DNA from 4 places in the Microbulbifer weihaiensis genome. Region 4 is predicted to be linked to each of the others. Evidence: predicted binding sites of a transcription regulator. Region 4 holds the regulator's gene; each other region holds the start of a gene.
The links. Region 4 encodes LexA, which represses DNA repair genes until DNA is damaged. Its sites were predicted from a motif close to ACTGTNTNTANANACAGT; they were not measured.
Positions count from the first base shown of each region.

Region 1: a site for LexA is predicted at 2,571-2,588, ahead of ACNKU7_RS15075 (YebG family protein). Genes of this name have one in related genera too.
Region 2: a site for LexA is predicted at 2,389-2,406, ahead of dinB (DNA polymerase IV). Genes of this name have one in related genera too.
Region 3: a site for LexA is predicted at 3,266-3,283, ahead of ACNKU7_RS09365 (VRR-NUC domain-containing protein). Genes of this name have one in related genera too.

Region 1 covers NZ_JBLWFL010000014.1:118,109-123,132, reverse strand. The annotation lists gene ACNKU7_RS15090 (amidohydrolase) at 1-336, shown strand, start outside; gene ACNKU7_RS15085 (amidohydrolase family protein) at 333-1,652, shown strand; gene ACNKU7_RS15080 (MAPEG family protein) at 1,749-2,141, shown strand; gene ACNKU7_RS15075 (YebG family protein) at 2,221-2,508, opposite strand; gene ACNKU7_RS15070 (LysE family translocator) at 2,777-3,394, opposite strand; gene ACNKU7_RS15065 (DUF924 family protein) at 3,394-4,008, opposite strand; gene ACNKU7_RS15060 (hypothetical protein) at 4,030-4,179, opposite strand; gene ACNKU7_RS15055 (DUF6249 domain-containing protein) at 4,239-5,024, shown strand, end outside.
Region 2 covers NZ_JBLWFL010000005.1:43,522-48,545, forward strand. The annotation lists gene fdxA (ferredoxin FdxA) at 1-282, shown strand, start outside; gene ACNKU7_RS06540 (polysaccharide deacetylase family protein) at 428-988, shown strand; gene ACNKU7_RS06545 (DUF1328 domain-containing protein) at 1,179-1,346, shown strand; gene ACNKU7_RS06550 (carboxymuconolactone decarboxylase family protein) at 1,428-1,943, opposite strand; gene dinB (DNA polymerase IV) at 2,407-3,489, shown strand; gene ACNKU7_RS06560 (DUF6116 family protein) at 3,669-4,004, shown strand; gene ACNKU7_RS06565 (RNA polymerase sigma factor) at 4,190-4,876, shown strand; gene ACNKU7_RS06570 (hypothetical protein) at 4,876-5,024, shown strand, end outside.
Region 3 covers NZ_JBLWFL010000006.1:277,213-282,236, forward strand. The annotation lists gene ACNKU7_RS09360 (ATP-dependent DNA helicase) at 1-1,568, opposite strand, end outside; gene ACNKU7_RS09365 (VRR-NUC domain-containing protein) at 1,565-3,229, opposite strand; gene ACNKU7_RS09370 (hypothetical protein) at 3,376-3,507, shown strand; gene ACNKU7_RS09375 (AzlC family ABC transporter permease) at 3,683-4,384, shown strand; gene ACNKU7_RS09380 (AzlD domain-containing protein) at 4,399-4,743, shown strand; gene ACNKU7_RS09385 (NAD(P)H-binding protein) at 4,768-5,024, shown strand, end outside.
Region 4 covers NZ_JBLWFL010000006.1:81,379-86,402, forward strand. The annotation lists gene topA (type I DNA topoisomerase) at 1-1,672, shown strand, start outside; gene ACNKU7_RS08555 (DUF6586 family protein) at 1,672-2,199, shown strand; gene ACNKU7_RS08560 (hypothetical protein) at 2,262-2,516, shown strand; gene lexA (transcriptional repressor LexA) at 2,617-3,225, opposite strand; gene ACNKU7_RS08570 (LOG family protein) at 3,535-4,182, shown strand; gene ACNKU7_RS08575 (DUF6763 family protein) at 4,258-4,590, opposite strand; gene ACNKU7_RS08580 (TetR/AcrR family transcriptional regulator) at 4,819-5,024, shown strand, end outside.

The sequences.
Region 1 (5,024 bases), on a different contig from region 4:
GACTCGGAAGTGGGCATCCAGCATCTTAATGAGGAAACCGCCAAGGCCATGGTGGCCGGTCAAAGAGCCGGTTTTGATATCCAGCCTAAAGATGCTGTGGCCTGGATGACCATGAACCCGGCCCGTGCGCTTGGTATCGATAAGGTCACCGGCAGTCTGGAGAAGGGCAAGATGGGGGATGTGGTGATCTGGTCCGGCAACCCGTTCAGTGTCTATTCCAAGGCGGAAAAGGTCTTTATCGATGGGGTATTGATGTACGACCGCGATGACAAATCCCGCCAGCCTCACAGTGATTTTGAGCTTGGTATCCTGGATGCGGAGGGAGTGCGACTGTGAACACTAGAACAAACCAAACATCATCGAAGCCGCTTGCCCTTCGTATGCTAAAGGGGCTGGCAGCCTGTGCGTTAATCGCGTGTGGGCCCTTCGCGGCGGCGGAGTCGCTGTTGATCAAGGGGGGGAAAGTCATTTCGCTGAGCGATGCGGGCACCCTGGAACAGGCGGATATCCTGATTCGCGATGGCCGCATCGAAAAAGTCGCGGCAGACCTTGGCCGTGTTGATGTCGACAAGGTCATCGATGCGGTGGGAAAGGTGGTTGCCCCGGGATTTATCGCGCCCACCAGCGAGCTGGGCCTGACTGAAATCGGCGCAGCGGCCTCCACCAATGACAACGCGATTGCCGGTCAGCTGGTTGGCGCTGCCTTTGATCCAGCTCCGGCGTTCAATCCGCATTCGACATTGATCCCGTTCAATCGTGCTGGAGGGCTGACGCGTGCCGTTGTGACTCCGGGCAGTGAAGAAAAAATCTTCGCGGGCCAGGGATTTGCCATCAAATTGACCGGTGATTTCGATAGCGTGACCAATACCGGCCTGATACAGAAAATCTACCTGGGAGAATACGGAGGATCACTGGCCGGTGGCAGTCGTGCCAATGCATTCGCGCAGGTCAGGAATGCGCTGGCGGAAGCTCGAGAGTATGCCGACAACCGGGGGGCCATCCAGCGTGGTGAGTGGCGTGAATTGTCGTACCCCGTGGCCGATCTGGAAGCTCTGCAGCCGGTGCTCAGTGGTCAGCAGGCTGTTGTAATCGGTGTAAACCGTGCCAGCGATATCCTGCAGGCACTGGCGCTCGCGAACGAGTTTAATCTGAAGCTGGTTATAGAAGGTGCAGCAGAGGGTTGGATGGTCGCGGACAAGCTGGCGGCTGCGGGCGTCCCGGTTGTGATCGATGCGCTGAGCAATAGTCCGGACGCATTCGAACGCCTCGGGGCGCGTATGGAGAATGCGGCGCTGTTGCACAAGGCTGGTGTTCTGGTGGCGATCAGCGGCCCGGGCTACGGTGGCTCCCACAATAGTTACCTGTCCCGTCAGGCTGCGGGTAATGCGGTTGCTTTCGGACTGCCGTACGAAGAAGGGGTCAAGGCGGTATCTGCCAATGTGGCCAAGATCTTTGGTCTGGAGGGTGGTGTTATTGCCCCTGGAGGCGTGGCGGATCTGGTGGTTTGGAGTGGGGATCCGCTCGAGGTTACCAGCTATGCCGAAGTGGTTCTGATTGACGGCAAGCCGAGGTCACTGGTGACCCGATCCACACGTTTGCGGGATCGTTACCTGAAACCTGAGTCCGGTTACGGACATGCGTATAAAAACTGATCAAAATGATAAATAGTGAGGTTCTGGCCGTTTCCGGTGTGCATTGACAGTTTTACCGAAAACCGCCCGAACCATTTTTCAATTTGGAGAAAAAAGATGTTGAGTGTAAAAATTACCGCCCTGTACGCCGGGCTCAGTGCATTGCTTATTCTGGCGCTGGCCTATCGGGTCGTCGCATTCCGTCGCAGTAACAAAGTAGGCGTCGGTACCGGTGGTCACCACTTTGGGGAAGTCGTGGTGCGAGCCCATGCCAATGCCGTGGAATATGTACCCCTCGCGCTGATTCTCATGCTGATTGCAGAAATCAACGGGCTTTCGGCCGTGTGGCTGCATTGCCTTGGTGGCGCTCTGCTGTTGGCGCGGGCGCTACACGCCGTCGGATTTATCGCCGGCAAGGGTGGTTATCATTTCGGCCGATTCACCGGGACGGCACTGACCTGGCTGGTGATCCTGGCTCTCGCGGTGATCGATATCGTGTCGATTTTCTGATCCCCGGGTTTATTGGGCAGAAATAAAAAAGCCCGGCTTGGCCGGGCATAGTACAGGGATGGAAATTCAATTCCGGGAATTACTGGTTCGCGGCCAGCGGGGTGACGTTCTGTTTTTGTTCTTCATCGTCAGCGCTGAGTAAATCTTCCGGCTTGCCTTTACAGGCTCTTGCCAGCACTTCGCGGCGTTTGGCCAGCATCAGGCCGATTTCTTCGCTCGCTTCTTCGGAAACGCCTTCAACATGCCGCTCGATCAGTGCGGTAATGTTGGCGGCCAGTTCCAGCATCTTGTCGTGTTCTTCGGCGTCTTTTTTGTTATCGAACATGGCTCCGTCTCTATCGCATTTCCAAACTGCTACTACCGCCATAACTGCCTCCTGTTGTCGTGCGTGATGACTGACTTGTTATTGGGTTGGATGCCTGTACGGTACCTGTATAAATATTCAGTGTCAATATGGGGTTTGGACGGGGTGGGGTGTGAGACGGGCGGAGTCACTGGTGCGTTGGAGTGTCGGGAAAAATGCCGGGCGTCGGTACATAATGAGTGCGAGGCCGTCGAATCTTATCCCCCCAGGATTGAGGCGGCCCCAACCCCGCAGTAGATCAATGGCCCGCATCGCGGGCCATTTTTTTGTCCTAGAACAGGCTCCATACGAGTCGCGCTGCCAGGGCAAGCAATATCACCCCAAACAGTTTCTGCAATCGATTGCCCCATTGGCCCAGGCTCAGGCCACGCTTGCGCCCGCTCGTCACCGCGAGTGTTACCAGCAGGTACCAGAAAGTGTCAATGCCGGCTGCCAGTGCAGCCATGGCGATTTTCACTGAAATCAATTGACCTTCGTTTACGAATTGGCTGAAAAGGGCACCAAAGAACAGTGCCACCTTGGGGTTGAAAAGCGCTATGGAGAAACCCTGCGCGATGGCGCCCGACAGCGTCTGCTGTGCAGGCGGGGGCGCGCTGGAGGGGCCGGTGGCGGGGGCAGAGAGTGCCTGCCAGCCAATGTAGACCAGTAACAGCGCCCCGGCCCACTGCAGTCCTTTGAAGAGTGCGGGTGTTTCGGTTACCAGTAAGGCGAGCCCCAGCGCCGTGAGCAGCGCGTAGAGGCCGATACCCAGACCATGGGCAATAGCGCAGGCATAGCCGTGCGCCGGGCTGGCAGCGGCGTTGCGTAGTACGATGAGCAGGCTGGGGCCCGGCGACATGGCGCCCAGAGCACAGATGCCGGCCAGCGATATCCAGGCAATGAAATCCATCAGAAACCTCCCCCGGCGCTGAGCCAGCGTTGTTCATCCGCTGTGCTAGTCCTTCCCAGTGCCGTATTGCGGTGGGGAAAGCGCCCAAATGCATTGATGACATCGCGGTGTTTCACCGCGAATTGAAAGTAGCTCCTCGCCAGCTGACTCTCGGGCGTGCCTTCATAGTCCTCCATCAGGCGCTGGAAGTAGGCTACCGACTGCGCCTGAACCTCCGGCGATTCAGAATGTTCCAGTGGCATGCCGAAGAACGCACGCTGGTGCAGACCCAGTGCGGAGAGATCACTGTGGCCGACGATTGCCTGGCTGGTGGCCAATGCCCGCGGGTCACCGGCAAATGCCAGGGCACTGCCGCGGTAGATGTTACGGGTAAATTGGTCACAGAGCAGAACCAGTGCCAGTTGAGCCTGCAGGGTGTCTCCCCAGTCGGGCATTCCCCTTGAAAGCGCCACTTCTACGACGTGCCCGAACTGGCGACGGATCTCCTCATCGAAAGCCTTGTCACCACTGAACCAGCGCTTGCGTAATGCTGTCGGGGGCGTTTGGTCCAGGGCCGCGCCGCCAAACCAGAAAGAGAGCACTGTGGTGGCCGAGATTTTGCTAAAGTCGTCCATCTGGCGTCCTGTCGTAAAAATTTACCGGGTATTGCATCCAAATCCGCGTATGGCCTCGTCCATCAGGGTAAGCGGGTAACTTGCCTGCCGGCGCGGCAGCCAGGGGCTGCGGCTCCAGAGGGATGGCAAGTTGCCGATGCGCGAAACCTGCGGACGAGGCGTATTATTCATTGTTTCGCCCAACAAAGGTACGATTTGGCGTTAGTTTGCTGCAACAGTGAGAAAACGAAATGAGAGCGAGAATTCAACAACAATCCAGTGCCGGATCCCTGTGGGCGGCAGTATTTGCGGTAGCTCTTGGGGTTTGTGGGCTGGCTTCCGGTGCCATGGCGCAGAGTGATGCCGAGCCGGAGACCGCCAGCCCGAGTCCGGTAATGCCGGCACCCCCGGTGGCTCCTGCCCCCCCAAAGGTAGAGGCGGACAAACAGGTGAAGATCCTGCGTCAGGAGGATGGGTCACTGCGCATCCTGACCCGTGGCAGCGACGGCGAGAATGCCGATATCGAGGTCAACCTGGGCAAGGAGTTCGGTGGCGAAGTGTCCCGCCGCATTGTCCAGAAACTCGAAGAGAAAGGTATTTTGGATGAGAAGGGCCTGGTGCTTGAAGAAGCGCTGGATTCCGTGCCGCGCAATATCGATATCGGCATCTCAGCGGAGATCGCGCGGGAGCATGCCGAAAGAGCCCGTGAACATGCCCAGCGGGCGCGTGAGCACGAACATGAAATGCGGGTCTACGAGAGTCGGCACTCTGATGACAATGATCTGGGGTGGCTGGTATCGCTGGTAGCGATACTGGCGGTGTTCGGCACGCCCATCCTGATTGTCTGGCTGGTAACCCGCAACAGTTACCGCAAAAAGCAGCTCGAGGTGGAGAACATCAAAAGCAACATAAAACTGTTGCTGGAAGAAGGTCGGGATCTTCCTCCGGAGCTGCTGGAAGCCATGGATAGCCAGCGAGCAGTGGCCAGCAAGGATCGGGGCTTTACCCTGATCGCAGTTGGCGCCGCAGTATTCATC
Region 2 (5,024 bases), on a different contig from region 4:
ACCGACTGTGTAGAGGTTTGCCCGGTAGACTGCTTTTATGAAGGCCCCAACTTTCTGGTAATCCACCCGGACGAGTGCATCGACTGCGCCCTGTGTGAACCGGAGTGTCCGGCCAACGCCATCTTCTCGGAAGACGAGGTGCCGGAAGATCAGCAGGAATATATCGAGCTGAATGCTGAGCTGGCTGAGGTTTGGCCGAACATCACTGAAAAGAAAGAGCCGCTGCCGGATGCCGAGGAGTGGGATGGCGTAAAAGGCAAGCTGGAGCACCTCGAGCGCTGATTTGCCAACGTTTCTGAAAAAGCCGTCTTTTACAAGACGGCTTTTTTGTTTGCGCCGAATACAGGTTTCCGCTGAAACCATCGGACTCACAACCAGTACCCCCCTTCCTTGAACCCCGAGAGCAGTAATCCGAGCAAGCATGAGAATGAAGTCCCTACGCATCCTTTTGCGCCAGACCATGGCTATCGCCCTTCTGGCCCTGCCCCTGGAAAGCTTTGGCGAGGATCGCCGCATTGCCCTGGCCTTTGGCGGCGCCATCCAGTCCGGAACCGAAGAAGACCTGCTGCAAACCCTGCAGCGTCTCAGGATAAAGGCCTCCCTGATACCTGGCTCGTCCGTTGATGACAACAGGGGGCCCTACTTCCTGCCGGCGCCGCCTATATTCACTGGTTCACCCCAGATCGAACTAGCGCCCGACAGCGCTCGCCGTCAGCTCGCAAGCGCCGCCAACATCCTGCGCAAACTGGGCAGTCGGGACTCACTTACGTTCCAGCCTTCAAACCAGAAGCCTTCAGAGCTCAAGGAAGTGGCCAATTATGTCGCCGACAACGCGTTTCCCGGTGCAGTGCTGATGCTCCATCCCATGCATGGCGAGCGCCAGCAAATGCTGGATGCGCTGCCATTGATCAGCGATCAGTTGCGAGCCAAAGGGTATGAGTTTGTCGCCCTGTCAGAGCTGCTCCCGGTGGTCGAAAAAACTACCTAGCGGAGCAGGCTTCGAGCGGCATTGCCGCACGCAAGCGGAATGGCATTCACAATCCTGCGCAGAAAAAGTGGTGATGGGCCTCAGGGTTCGTTATCAATGAGGTCGATTGGCTAACCTGGATAGTTATTTAGGTTGCCCGTCTTGAGCCGGCTAACCGCCGGTAGTCCCTTGCCACAACAGGAGTATTGCCATGTTGCGCTGGGCTATTATCTGTCTGGTCATTGCGCTGGTTGCGGCCTTTTTTGGCTTCAGTGGCGTAGCTTCCACAGCGACGGAAATCGCCAAGATACTGTTCTTTGTATTCCTGGTACTTTTCGTAGTCGCACTGATCTTCGGTCGTCGCAAACCGCCCCGTTGACGATTTGGACTATAAAAAAGGCCGCCCGAAGGCGGCCTTTTTTATCTGGCTATATTTTTTTATCTATCTGAATGAATGCCTTTACAGGCCCATCAAGTCCGACGCCTTGTTTAAGCCACTGACCATTCCGGCCACCGCCAACGCTTCCAGTATTTCCCCATCACTTGCGCCCTGCTCGCGGGCCAGCTTGATCAGCCGCTCACCGTGATCGTGCGGCGCCAGAATGGCGTGCCGGGCTACTTCCAGTAATGCGTGATCCCTGGGGTTGTAATGGGCATGATCCGGATTGGTGCGGATCCGCAACACCTCCCTGGGATCAACCCCGTATTTCTCCAGATGCGCACTGTGGTGGGCGATGCCTGAGTCACAGCGGTTATCGGCAGAAACCATCAACGCAATACCTTCCTTCAACTGCGGCGACAAATGGCCGAGCGACATCAGGTTACTGTACTGGGCCCAGATCAGCTCCAACAACGCAGGAGCATTGGCAAACGCGCGGAAGATATCCGGGATTTCCCCCAGCTGCGTGCGTATGTCATCAAAAATTGCGTGCACCCGCTCATCCGGGGCCTTCTCAACCAGGGGAATCCAGCTCACTTTGCCACTCCTCGCGCTTTCCAGGTAGGACCGGATCAATGGATTTCTATCGGCCCGGGCCCTTGAAACGCAAAAGGCCCCATCGCCGATAACCGCGCCGCCACAGCGGGCATACCCGACAACCCTAAAACCAACAGGTTTTAGTGAAAGCACAACCGTTGTTACAAGACCACGCCTGCGACCACAGCCCACGCCTGTGGGCCTGATACATCCGCAAACGCGCTACCTACAGGAAAGTGTAGTGGTAGCCAGCAGTCACAAGGCACGATTGGCGCTTATGTTGCTTACGCGCATATCGATGGTGCGCACAACCGATGCAAAGAAATGCACAAACAGGTCACGGCCGAACCTGTTGCGGCCCTTTCGTTACCGCGAACTCCCGTTGCACGCCGACCATCCCGAAGCGCACCGGGACAGAACCGCAGGGATTTCTAGATCCACGTATACTGGATATAATCCCAGCATGCGAAAGATCATCCACTGCGACTGCGACTGCTTCTACGCCTCGGTAGAAATGCGCGATGACCCCAACCTGCGGGGCAAGCCCATTGCCGTGGGCGGTTCCAGTGACCGTCGGGGGGTGATTTCCACCTGCAACTATGAAGCCCGCAGTTTCGGCGTGCGCTCGGCGATGCCAACATCGCAGGCATTGAAGCTCTGTCCCGACTTGATTGTTGTGCCGGGCAACATGAAAAAATATCGGGAGGTCAGCACGCAGATCCGCAATATATTTCTCGAGTTTACCGACCTTATAGAACCTTTATCTCTTGATGAAGCCTACCTTGATGTCACTGACAGTCCCCACTGCAACGGCAGCGCCACCCTGATCGCTACCGAGATCCGCCGCAAAGTGGCGGAAACACTGGGCATCACGATTTCCGCCGGGGTTGCGCCGAACAAGTTCCTGGCCAAGATCGCCAGCGACTGGCAAAAGCCCGACGGCCTGACAGTCATCCATCCAGCCGCTGTGGAAGAATTTGTGTTACGCCTGCCAGTGGCAAAAATTCACGGCGTCGGCCGCGTGACTGCGGAGAAGATGCACCGCAAGGGCATCCGCAACTGCGGTGATTTACGGCGATATTCCCTGGTTGAACTGGTTCAGATGTATGGCAAGTTTGGCAATCGCCTCTACCAGCTGTGCCGGGGTATCGACGAGCGCCCGGTCAACAGTGATGGCTCGCGCAAGAGCGTCAGTGTGGAGCACACATTCAGCAGCGACCTGTGCAAGTTTGAAGAGTGGCAGGAAGAAATGACCGGACTTTACAGTCGACTCTGGGAACGCATCGAGAATCTGGGTGACCGCTACGAAATCAGTGGTGCCGTGGTCAAGGTCAAGTACGCCGACTTCAGCCTGACCACACAGGAGAGAAGCAGTCGCGCAGCACGTATCAGCGAGTTCAAGCAGCTGTTGCAGCAATGTTGGGATAAGCGCAGCGAACCGGTTCGACTGCTCGGCGTAGGCGTGAAACTCAAGGATTTACGTGCCGAATTGGGACCGGAGCAGTTGCCGCTGCCTTTCAGGGGCAAACTCGCCTCCCGCACCTGAGCTCCCGGGGCTTCGCGCCCGGTTTCGCTCACATTTCGACCAATGGGTTTTCAAGCTGCGCGCAATATGGCGCCACTCGAAGCGCGATTTATCACCGGATCTCGATTGCCCTGCCACCCCCTCCCTTGCCGCCGGCTATACTCCCAACACGGTCTCGAAGTGCTTTTCGATCAAAAAATATGAAGCGTGTTATCCCCAGCGCATTTGTCGGCTGGTTCCTGAATTACGCCCGCAAGCTGAAACACCCACAGTTGTTCAAGTGGATCAGCGTGATTTTTTTGGTCGATCTCGTCATTCCTGACCTGGTGCCTTTTGTGGATGAAGTCCTGCTCGGCCTCGCCACGCTGTTTCTGGCATCCTGGAGAAAAAGCCGCAAATCCGAACCGGATGAAAAAGAGGTGAAAGGCCAGACCATCCATTCGGGCGACTTGACCGCAGAAGAGACACCGCACGCGGATCCCCAGAGACAAGAAGTACACAACACAAAATCCCAGAACGAACACGGCAAACACTGAGTCAGAGAGTAGTTTTCGCTCGGCAGTAATAAGAAGCGAAATAATGTAATACGGACAAATTGCTCGCAGCCCCGCAGTAACCAAGGCTGAAAACATCCGCTTCCGGCGCGCCGTCAATCGGCCGGTCGCGAGTGCGCATTCGAGTAACAGGACAATGGGAGCCAAAAGCCAAGGAGGCAAATCCCATGTTTGCGGACAAGTTGTGCAGTCTCAGTGACGAAGCTCTACTTACCCACTACCACAGCACACGCGAATTCAAAGCGTTCAAGCTTATCTACCAGCGCCACAAGGATCGCCTGTATCGCTACTGTGTTCAGGTAAGCCGCAGAAACTGTGCCGCCCTGCTCGAGCAGCTGTGGTTCAACTTGCTGGAAAAGCCCCCCAGGCTGGGCGGGCGGCTGCTACGTAACTGGTTGTACATTCAAGCCAATCGCATGCTTCAGGGCGGAGCTTTTGCCAAAAGCAGCACTGACGAACACCTCGCAGATAGCAGTGAAAACACGGCATTCGAGGCGCTTGCCCGCGGCGATGCCGACCGCGCTGCGCTACTGCAAGCTGTACAACAGCTGCCGCGTATCCAGCGCAATATCTTCCTGTTACATGTGGAGTGCGGATTGTCGCTGGGCCTGATTGCCGATATCGAAAACCTGACGCTGAAGGCGTGTACCGCCTACTACCGGCAATCGCGGGATTCCCTGGAAACGCTTATCAATGGCCAGCCCCGCCGCGCCTGGAAGTCGCAGCGAACCCGCAGAATGGAACTTGCCGTGGAGCGAGAGAAAAGCGCACGGCCCGACTCAGCCGAAACGCTGAGCGCAGACAGTGCTGCCGCCAATGCCAGTGTGGTCAAGGGAATCGAGGTACCAGCGTGATGAACAGCAACAACAGGGTTGCATGCTCTTTGGCATGGGAAAAGGAATACATATCCGCCGTCAACGGCATTTCCGCTCCAGGTGAGCTGGATGAGAAAATTTTTGCACAGGCCCGGAAATACAAGCCCGTGAAGCGGGAAAACCGCAT
Region 3 (5,024 bases), 200 kb from region 4:
CACTCGCGAATTTCCTCTGGTGGAGATAGGGACTGCTCCGACAATTGGCTGACCACCGCCATCACTTTGTGCGCCGCCTGGGTGATCGCATCCGGGCGATATTCCGCGTATTGCTCGAATTCGACCGAATCCTTCGCCGAGTCTTCCCCGTGGATCGCTGGGGCGCCATGGCGGGTGATTGGGGTTACCCAGACGTCGCCATTCTGGCCGGCAAAAGATACGGCAAAGCGCTCCCGGTCTGGCCGCTCGCTGACCCAGCGATCCAGTGCCCGCACCAGTGACTGGATACTGCGTTTCAGCGACGGATAGCCCTTGCAGGCCGCAGCGGCGCGGCGGCTCTCGCTGCGGGTTAACACTGCGCTGTGCATATCCCGCGCGCGATCCGCCAGGTTGTGGGCCTCGTCCACCAGCAGTGCCCGTCGGCGGCTGTCATCACAGAGGCTCTGCATGCGCACCAGTGGATCGAATACGTAATTGAAGTCGCACACCACCAGATCCGCCCAGGGCAGCATCTGCAGTGACAGTTCAAAAGGGCACAGCTGCAGCGCGTCGGCCACGCCGGCGACAACGTCCGGTGTCAGTAGCGGTTCGCCAAGCAGCTTGTGCCGCGCTTCCGGCAGGCGATCGAAAAAACCCTGGGTGCGCGGGCATATCCCGTCGGCATCAAGGCTGCAGCGCCCGGTGCGGCAGGCGCAGGTTTTGTCCCGCGCCTGGATCTCCAGAAGTGACAGGGTCAACCCGCGATGATGCAGGCGGGTGGCGGTATCCCGCACCATCTGCCGCCCGGAGTTTTTCGCGGTGAGGTATACCAGCTGGTCGACGTGCTGTTCACCCATGGCCTTGATCGCGGGAAACAGCGTGCTGATGGTTTTACCGATACCGGTGGGCGCTTCTGCCAGCAGCTCGTTGCCATCGCGCAGGCTGCGGTAGGCGGCAACCGCGAGTTGCCGCTGGCCCGGGCGATAGTCAGGGAAGGGAAAAGTGAGCGCCTGCGCGGTGGTATGCATGCGTGTGCGGTGTTGCTGCCAGGCCTGGTGCCACTGCAGATAGGTATGCAGCGCTGCGTGGGCGAACGCCTCCAGTTCCGCGCGCTGGAAATTCTGTTGTTCCGGGTAGGACTTTTTGTCTTTCAGGTTGTACCACAGCATCTGCAGTGTCAGTGGGCCTGTGTCCCCGGTATCGCCGTGGGCCTGCTGCTCGAGGAGATAGCAAAAACCGTAGATTTTCAGCTGTGCCCAGTGCAGCTTGCGCACGGCTTCGGGCAATTTCTGCGGTGGGCAATAGGTGGTCTTGATTTCCTCGAGCATCGCCGGCTGGTGCAGGATATCCACGCGGCCGCACAGCTGAACCGGCTGCCCCGCAAACAGGAATTCAACTTGCAGACGGTATTCCGCTTCACTCCCGGGCGGGCGGCGCTTTTGCAGTTTCTGGTGCGCGCGAATACCTTCCTGGGCGGTTGGCCCCGCCGGGGCGTCCGCAAGCAGATCCCCCGTGCGACAGGCGAACGCCACCAGTTCACCCACAGACAGGCGCAAAGTTTCAGCAGTGGCCATCTCAGTCTCAGTCATCCCTGTCGCCATTCGACGTGCAATACCCGATGCGGTATCCCGTGGCGGGCGAAAAAACCGAGCCAGCGCTGCTGGTTCTGCTGCAGTCGGTCGCCGGGGCCTTTGACTTCAACCAGTTCGTAGCCGCCGTCAGCCGGAAAGTGAATCAGGTCCGGCAGGCCATTGCGGTGGTGACTGATATCCGCCAGCAGGCGCCGGAACAGTTCACGCCAGTGGTGCGCGGGAATGTGTTCCAGTGCTCGGGTCAGCAGGGCGGCCGACAGGGCCTCCCAAGCCACCAGTGGGTTGGCGATGCCCTGTTTCGAGTCGAAGTGTTGCCAGACCCGCGCCGCCAGCGTTTGCCCGGTGAGCTCTGCCAGGCGCTGATCCAATGCCTCGCGGCGCGATGGGTAAAAGTCGGGCGTACGGAAATCACTGGGCGCGACCTGAAATGGATTGAAGAAGGCTCCGGGTACGGGGGCAAACAGCAGATCCCATATGTACAGCCCCAGCACGCCATTGAACAGGGTGTTTTCCACGTAGAAGCATTCGCTGTCGTGTTCGCTCTCCAGCCAGGCCGCGGCGATCAATTCCACGCGCCCATCCGCAGGGGGTAGGGCGACGGTCTCTGTGGGAGGCTGGTAGCGGTCCGGTGCGGCCCAGTCTTTTGCGTGCTTTGCGCGCTTGGCGGTGCGGTGGCCGAAGCTTTCCGCAAACACAGTCTCAGCCTCATTCAGTGGTGCGGCGAGAATCTCGCGGCACAGTGAAAGCCCGCCATCGATATCGCCGCGCTTGACGGCAATGCGTGCGCGGCGCTCTCGCGCCGGTGGTCGCGTGCACGCCTGGTAGAGTTGATCTGCGGCATCCAGCGCGTCGCACCGTTCCAGTTGTCGCGCCAGTGTCAGGCGCAGGCGATCAACGCGCCTGTGCAGGGTAGCGTCTTCGCCATGGGCTGCCGGTAGTTGTGCGGCCAGTGCGAGGATGGCTTCACTGCCGTTTGCGAGGGCCTCGTCTGCCAGCATCAGGCAGTCGTAATACTGCAGGTGCTGTTCGATCTGCGCGCGACTCTGGAATGGCAGGTTGTGGCGGTCGAGGGGGTAGCGTTCGTACTGGTACAGACCGAGGTCCCGCAGCACCCAATCGGTGAGATCCTGATTGAGGTTGCCAAAGAAACACAACTTGAAGGTTTCAAAATGCTCCGCGGCCTGTACCGCCAGAATTGGTTCGCCTGCACTGACGTTGGCGGGATCCAGCGGCTGCTCCAGCAGGGCCTGTTCCAATTCCGGGCGCTTGATGGCATTCGGCAAGGGTGACAGGCTTCGCGGCAGCAGTTCCGCTTTGGTGAACAGCGGCAGGATTTCCGCCAGCGGGAGTGCGGGATTGCGCAGCAACAGCCCGCTTGTCACCAGCTGTTCCACGGCCCGGGGCAGGTCGTCAATTTCTGAGTAAGCGAGTTTGGTTTGCCGGAACAGGGCGCCCGCCGACGACGGCACCCCTTTGCGCGACAGCAGTCTTACGTACAGCCGCTGGCTGTCGGTCGCCAATGCCTGAAAATCCGCAAAAAATGCCCGCTCTTCTGCCGACAGCAACGCGTCGTAACGGGATATCACAAAATCCAGCAGTGCGCGGAAATTGCTCAGGTAATAGTCGGGGGCCAGTTCGACGGGGGTGGGCGAGGGCATAGCGGTACTGAATCGTGTGGGGATGGTGCATATTTGACTGTATGGTTATACAGCAGTTGCGGGGGTTGGACAAACGCTTGTGCGACCATCCATCCAGACTGTTCATGCCGTGACTGGGCTTCGGTATCGGAGCAGGTCAATCCGGGATGGCGCGTTACACGATTCGCAATATCCAGGAGCGCGCCGCCAACGAGCCCAATGTCTCGCCTGAGTCGGTCAGCTTTGGTGTAGCGATCGGACGCCTGGGCCGCGATGTGCCTTCGCCCTGCACGATGTGATGACGGGTACAGTTGCGGCTGAGTGGCCGCGGCTGCGACAATCGCCTGGGGCGATACCCGGATCCTCGCCCTATACATTCCCGGCCGAGCTCCCCCCCAGGTATCGCTCCGGCGACACCTGGGCCACGTTGCTGGTCATGATCGTTTATGCCCCAAAAGGAGATCCCTCGTGAGCATGCAGGCCAGTGCACGGGAAAATCGCGCGTGGCTACTGGGGATGCGCGAGTCCATCCCTTTGCTCGGGGGTTATATTCCCGTTGCCATTTCGTTCGGGTTGATCGCCGTTCAGTCCGGCTTCAGCAGCTGGGAGGCGGTGGCTATCTCCGTACTCATCTACGCCGGCGCATCCCAGTTTCTGTTTGTGGCCATGGTCGCGGCGGGAGCACCCCTGTGGTTTGTGGTGTTGATGACGCTACTGATCAACGCGCGCCATGTGGTCTACGGCCCCAACCTGGTTCCCTGGCTCACCACCAGCCGTTGGTGGCCCTGGCTGATGCACGGGCTCACCGACCAGATCTTCGCCCTCGCACATACCCGCCTTCCACAATTGCCCGAAGAGCAACGCCTGGGCTGGTTTTTTGGTGGCAGCCTGCTGGCCTGGTTCAGCTGGATAGGCGGGACAGCCATTAGCGCCGTGGCCGGTAAGGAACTGACGCAACAGTGGCCATTGCTCGGCGAAGTGATGCCGTTTGCATTGCCGGCGCTCTTCCTTGTGCTATTGGCTCCGCGGTTTACGTCCTGGGTGTGGTCAGTAGCGCTGGGCAGTACGGTGGTTGTTGCGCTGCTGTTTACCCTGAATGGCATGAGCAACGCGGCGATTCCGGTGGCGGCAATTGCAGGGGCAATTGTTTTTTTCGGTATGAATGCACTGAGGTAGCGGGGCAACAAGTAATGGACAGCGGAATCTGGGCAGCCTTGATCGTGACCGCCACCGGGACTTTCCTGATGCGCTCACTGCCAATGGTGTGGATGCAGCGCCACCTGGTAAGGCGCAAAGCGAAAAATACCATGGACGCCATGCCCATCTGGCTGGGTGTACTTGGGCCGCTTATGATTGCAGCGATGCTCGGGGTATCGCTGGTGCCTGCCAAAGCCGGCGTTGCCTCATGGGCAGCCACTGCGCTTGGGGTACTGGTAACCCTGCTTGTGGGCCGGCGCACAGGCTCCCTCGGCTGGCCCATTTTTGCCGGTGTCGCGGTCTTTGGGGGTGTGATATTCCTTGCGAATTCCGCGTGATGACTTAATGGCTGATGTAGAAATATGAAACTGATGATTGTGGGTGCGACTGGTCTGGTGGGTCGACATGTAATGGATCTTGCACTGGCGCACGATGCAGTGGACCAGGTGATCGCGCCCGTGCGGCGGCCACTTGCCGCGCATCCGAAACTTGTTGCGCCACACGTGGACTTTGAAGAGTTGCCGGCGGATGCCGGGTGGTGGCAGGTGGATGCAGTGGTCTGTGCCCTGGGTACCACCATGCGCATCGCGGGCTCGCGGGAGGCCTTTGCCCGGGTGGA
Region 4 (5,024 bases):
GGTTCGGGATTACATTGTCGAAAATTACGGTGAAAAGTACCTGCCGGCAGACCCGAATCGCTATAGCAGCAAAGAGGGGGCGCAGGAGGCGCACGAGGCCATTCGTCCGTCCGATGTGCGAATGAAGCCCAATATGCTGAGCGGCATGGAACGGGATGCAGAGCGGCTCTATACGCTGATCTGGCAGCAGTTTGTTGCCTGTCAGATGACCCCGGCCCAATTTACTTCTACCTCTGTGGTGGTCAATGCGGGTGATTTTGAACTGCGCACCCGTGGGCGTGTTATTCGCTTTGATGGTTTCCTCAAGGTTGCACCCCAGCAGTCCAAAAAAGACGAAGACGTGGTGCTGCCGGATATCAAGGTTGGCGAAAAGCTCGCGCTGAACAAGCTGGATCCCAAGCAGCATTTTACCAAGCCCCCTGCGCGCTTCAGCGAAGCGGCGCTGGTGAAAGAGCTTGAGAAACGCGGTATCGGCCGCCCGTCCACCTATGCCTCGATTATTTCCACGATTCAGGATCGCGGATATGTTCGCCTGGAAAATCGCCGTTTCTATGCGGAAAAAATGGGCGATATCGTAACGGATCGTCTGAGCGAAAGTTTTACCGACCTGATGGATTACGGCTTTACCGCCAATCTGGAAGAGGCCCTGGATGCGGTCGCTGAAGGCGACAAGGGCTGGAAGGACTTGCTCAACGAGTTTTACTCTGATTTCTCCAAGCGTCTCGAAGCAGCGCAGGCCGCAGAGGGCGGTATGCGCCGCAATGCGCCGACAGACACCGATATTGAATGCAGCCAGTGCGGTCGCCACATGCAGATTCGCACCGGCTCTACCGGTGTCTTCCTCGGTTGTTCCGGTTACGCCCTCCCGCCCAAGGAGCGCTGCACCAACACCATGAACCTGGTGTCCGGGGAGGAAGCGATCGACGCGGATAAGGACGAGGAAGCGGAAACCCGCCAGCTGCGTGACAAGCGTCGCTGCCAGAAGTGTGGCACTGCGATGGACAGCTACCTGCTGGACGAGCACCGCAAGCTGCACATCTGCGGTAACAACCCGGACTGTAACGGTTTTGAGGTAGAGAAGGGCACCTTCAAAATCAAGGGATACGATGGCCCGTTGATTGAGTGCGACAAGTGCGGAAGTGACATGCAGCTGAAGTCCGGCCGTTTTGGCAAGTACTTCGGTTGCACTAACGAAGCCTGCAAGAATACGCGCAAGCTTCTCAAGAACGGGCAGCCTGCACCACCGAAGATGGATCCGGTGCCGATGCCGGAGCTCGCCTGCGAAAAAGTGGATGACACGTATATTCTGCGAGACGGCGCATCCGGTCTGTTCCTGGCCGCCAGTCAGTTCCCGAAGAACCGTGAAACCCGCGCGCCGCTGGTCAAGGAGTTGCTGCCGCACAAGGACGAGATTGATCCCAAGTACAGCTTCCTGTTCTCCGCGCCGGTGGAAGACGACGAGGGTCGGGACACGGTGGTGCGCTTTAGCCGCAAAACCCAGGAGCAGTACGTGCAGTCTGAAGAAGACGGCAAAGCAACGGGCTGGAAGGCGTTTTACACCGCCGGGAAGTGGCAGGTAGAGGCGCCGGCCAAGAAGAAGCCGGCGGCCAAGAAAAAGGCCGCAGCGAAAAAGGCACCCGCAAAGAAGCGTCCGACCGGTAGCAAAAGTTGATGAGTAACCCCTATACCGGCAGCGTGGCTTCTGCGCTGCGGAAAGGCCAGCTGTTGCTTGAAGTGGTATCCGGTGGGGCGCGTGCGGATGCGCCCCCCCTTGCGGAAACGGCACTGCTTGAAGGGGCTCTGCTTCACCTGTGGCGGGCCTACCGGGCGTTCCTCGGCGAGCAGGCCCACCAGCTGGGGCTGGGCGCTGAGCCGGAAAGTGCCCGAGCGCTGAAGAAGTTGGCCGAGGCACGGCAGAAAACCAGTGCGGAAATCGATGAACTGGTCGGGTTGGAAGAAAACCCGGACAGCTGGTTATATGGGATGGCTTGGGCGTGGAAGGGGCTCTGGCGGCTTTCCGCCCAGAACCCGTTGGCAGATGTCGGTAAAGCCGGTGGCGCTGCAGCGGCCTCCCTGATTCCTCTGGCGCAGCTGGATGAGCCGCGGGTAGATACCCTGGGTGCTCAAAAATTAACCTTTTGGTGCCGTTCGCTTAGCGAGCTGATTGCTCGCCAGCGTGCCCAGGGGCAGGAGTGGTAGCGGGGTAATCGTGGGCAGCTGTGTTACACTGCGCGCAAATCCCGCTGTAACTGGAGAAGTGAATGTCCTCTGAGACCTTTGAAATCATCGAGTTGTCCAATGGCGATGTGGCGCTGCGCCGTGCCGGCCACAAGGAAGACCCGCTGGTACGCATTCATTTCTCAGAGGAGAGCCTGCACTTCCTGCGCGAGCACAAGGTCGCCATCGCCCGCGCGATGCTCGAGGCCGGTATCGAAGCCGTTCAGGATTTGAATGAGCTGGAGCCTGAGCCCTTTGAAGAAGAGGACGTGGATCTCACCGAACACACGATCCACTGAATTCTGCGACCATTGGCGGCAGCTTGCTGCCGCACATAAAAAAACAGGGCCCATCGGGCCCTGTTTTTTTATGCATGACTGCCAGGTGGGGTAGGTCGGATCAGTCCGCGTGTTGGCGGATAACCCCAACAGCCAGCCCTTCGATGGCAAAATTCTTGTCGCGCATATCCACCTGGATAACATCAAACTCCGCATTCTCAGGCAGCAGCTGAACCGTCGCCTGGTTGCCGCGGCGGCGGAAGCGCTTCACGGTAACCTCGTCATCAATTCGGGCAACAACAATCTGACCATTGCGGATGTTGTCAGTGCGCTGCACTGCGAGTAAATCCCCGTCCAGAATGCCCGCGTCTTTCATGCTCATCCCGTGCACTCGCAGCAGGTAGTCTGCTGGCGGGTGAAAGAATTCCGCAGGTATCTCACAGTACTCTTCGATGTTCTCTTCCGCGAGTATTGGATTGCCCGCGGCTACGCGCCCAACCACTGGCAGCCCAGTATGGTGATCCGGGATTCGAATACCCCGGGATGCTCCGGCCACCATTTCGATTGCGCCTTTTCTTGCAAGGGCCTTCAGGTGTTCTTCCGCAGCATTGGGTGAGCGAAAACCCAGCTCCTGGGCGATTTCGGCCCGGGTTGGTGGGTAGCCTGTTTCATCCAGATAGGACTTGATCAGATCCAGAACCTGAGCCTGGCGAGCAGTGAGATTTGTCATGGGCATTCCTGTTGTCTGTATTTTTATACAGTTGCTGTGATTATATACAGATTTAGGGGTAGCGCAATCTTTCACGGTGGGCGCTAAAAGGGCTGCTAAACTTGGGGTGTCGCTGAAAACTTTTTGCTGCCTGATGCAGCGCGAATTGAATGGAGGTAACGAAAAGACAGGAACCAGTACCGCCGGAAAATATCCCGTGTCCGCTCAGATGTCGTGGGTGTACAGCACTGCGTGCTAAGTGCCTTCGGCGCATTTTCCCGGGACCGGCTCGGTAAATTAAACCGCGTTGTTTGAATAAGGAGAAGGCATATGCTGGATGCAAAAATGCCGGAGGCGTGGCGAGTGCTGCGTATTCAATCGGAACTTGTCGATGGCATTGAGCGCTTGATCAGCCTCAAGGGGGCAGTCACCGTTTTTGGCAGTGCACGGTTCCCGGAAGATAGTCCCGAGTACCAACAGGCCGTGCGTCTTGGCGAGCTGCTGTCCAGTGAGGGTATTCCGGTGATAACCGGCGGTGGCCCCGGTTTGATGGAAGCGTGTAATCGAGGTGCATTTCCGGAATCGGGCTCTTCCATTGGCCTGAATATCGAATTGCCCTTCGAGCAATATCCCAATGCCTACCTAGATATCAGTTTGCACTTTCGCTATTTCTTCGTCCGAAAATTCATGTTCGTAAAGCACGCTGTGGGCTTTATCGCGCTGCCCGGTGGTTACGGCACAATGGACGAGTTGTTTGAAGCGCTGACACTCGTGCAGACAAAGAAAGTCTTTCGGTTTCCGATTGTGCTGGTGGGCAAGCGCTATTGGGCAGGCCTGGTGGACTGGCTGATGAACACGGTACTTGAACGGCAGTGTATCGATGCCTCGGATCTCAATCTTTTTCGGCTGGTTGATACGGTCGATGAAGCAGCGGAAATCATTATCGAATATATTCGAGAGCGCAATGAAACGCCCTGATGCAGCCTAATGTTGCGCGCACGTCAGGGTGAGGTGAGCGTGAGCGCATTCCAATCCGTTGCCAGTTGGCTGTGATCAGTAACCTTCATCAGTGCCGGAAAAGCTATCCCCCTCCAGCCGGTCAACGGCATTCTGTGCCGGCGAAAGCACCGGGCTTCGGTAACCCCCGTCTTCCGCATCCTGCATTTCCTCCGCTAAACGCCCGTAACCGGCATTGGCGTCCTCAGGAGGAGCAGCGCCTATCACTGGCAGTTGAGGCCAGCTGTCAAACTCGATTTCGTCGACGGTGCCGTCGAGATACTGTATTTCGATGCTGTGACCCTGATAGTCCACCGCGACCACCTCAAAAAGGTCGCCGGTATCAAAGTTCTCGAACCAGCTACCGATTTCCGGGGCAATTCTGGCCATGCGCATGCCCTCCTGTTGCGAAATTTTTGATCTCTCGTAGGCAATCTAGTGTTGTTGTCGGCAGCCCGGTAGTTCAATGGATCCGCTTTGCGGCAGGCGCAGGATGGCGCGCAGGCCGCGGGATTGCGGGGTATGGGGTAGCTGCCTGATGCGAGGTTGTTCCATTTGCCGCCGACTGTGCTAGTCTCGTGTGTTAAACAAGCGTTTAAATTAATGGTTTGAATTGGCATGAGTCAGCCAGATACAGTCGGTCGCATTCTGGACGCCGCAGAGGTGCTGTTCGCCGAACGCGGATTTACCGAGACGTCGTTACGCACGATCACCAGCACCGCCGGGGTAAACCTGGCAGCGGTGAACTATCACTTTGGTTCGAAAAAAGAACTTATTCAGGCGGTGTTTGAGCGCTTTCTTACACCTTTTACGGAGCATCTGGA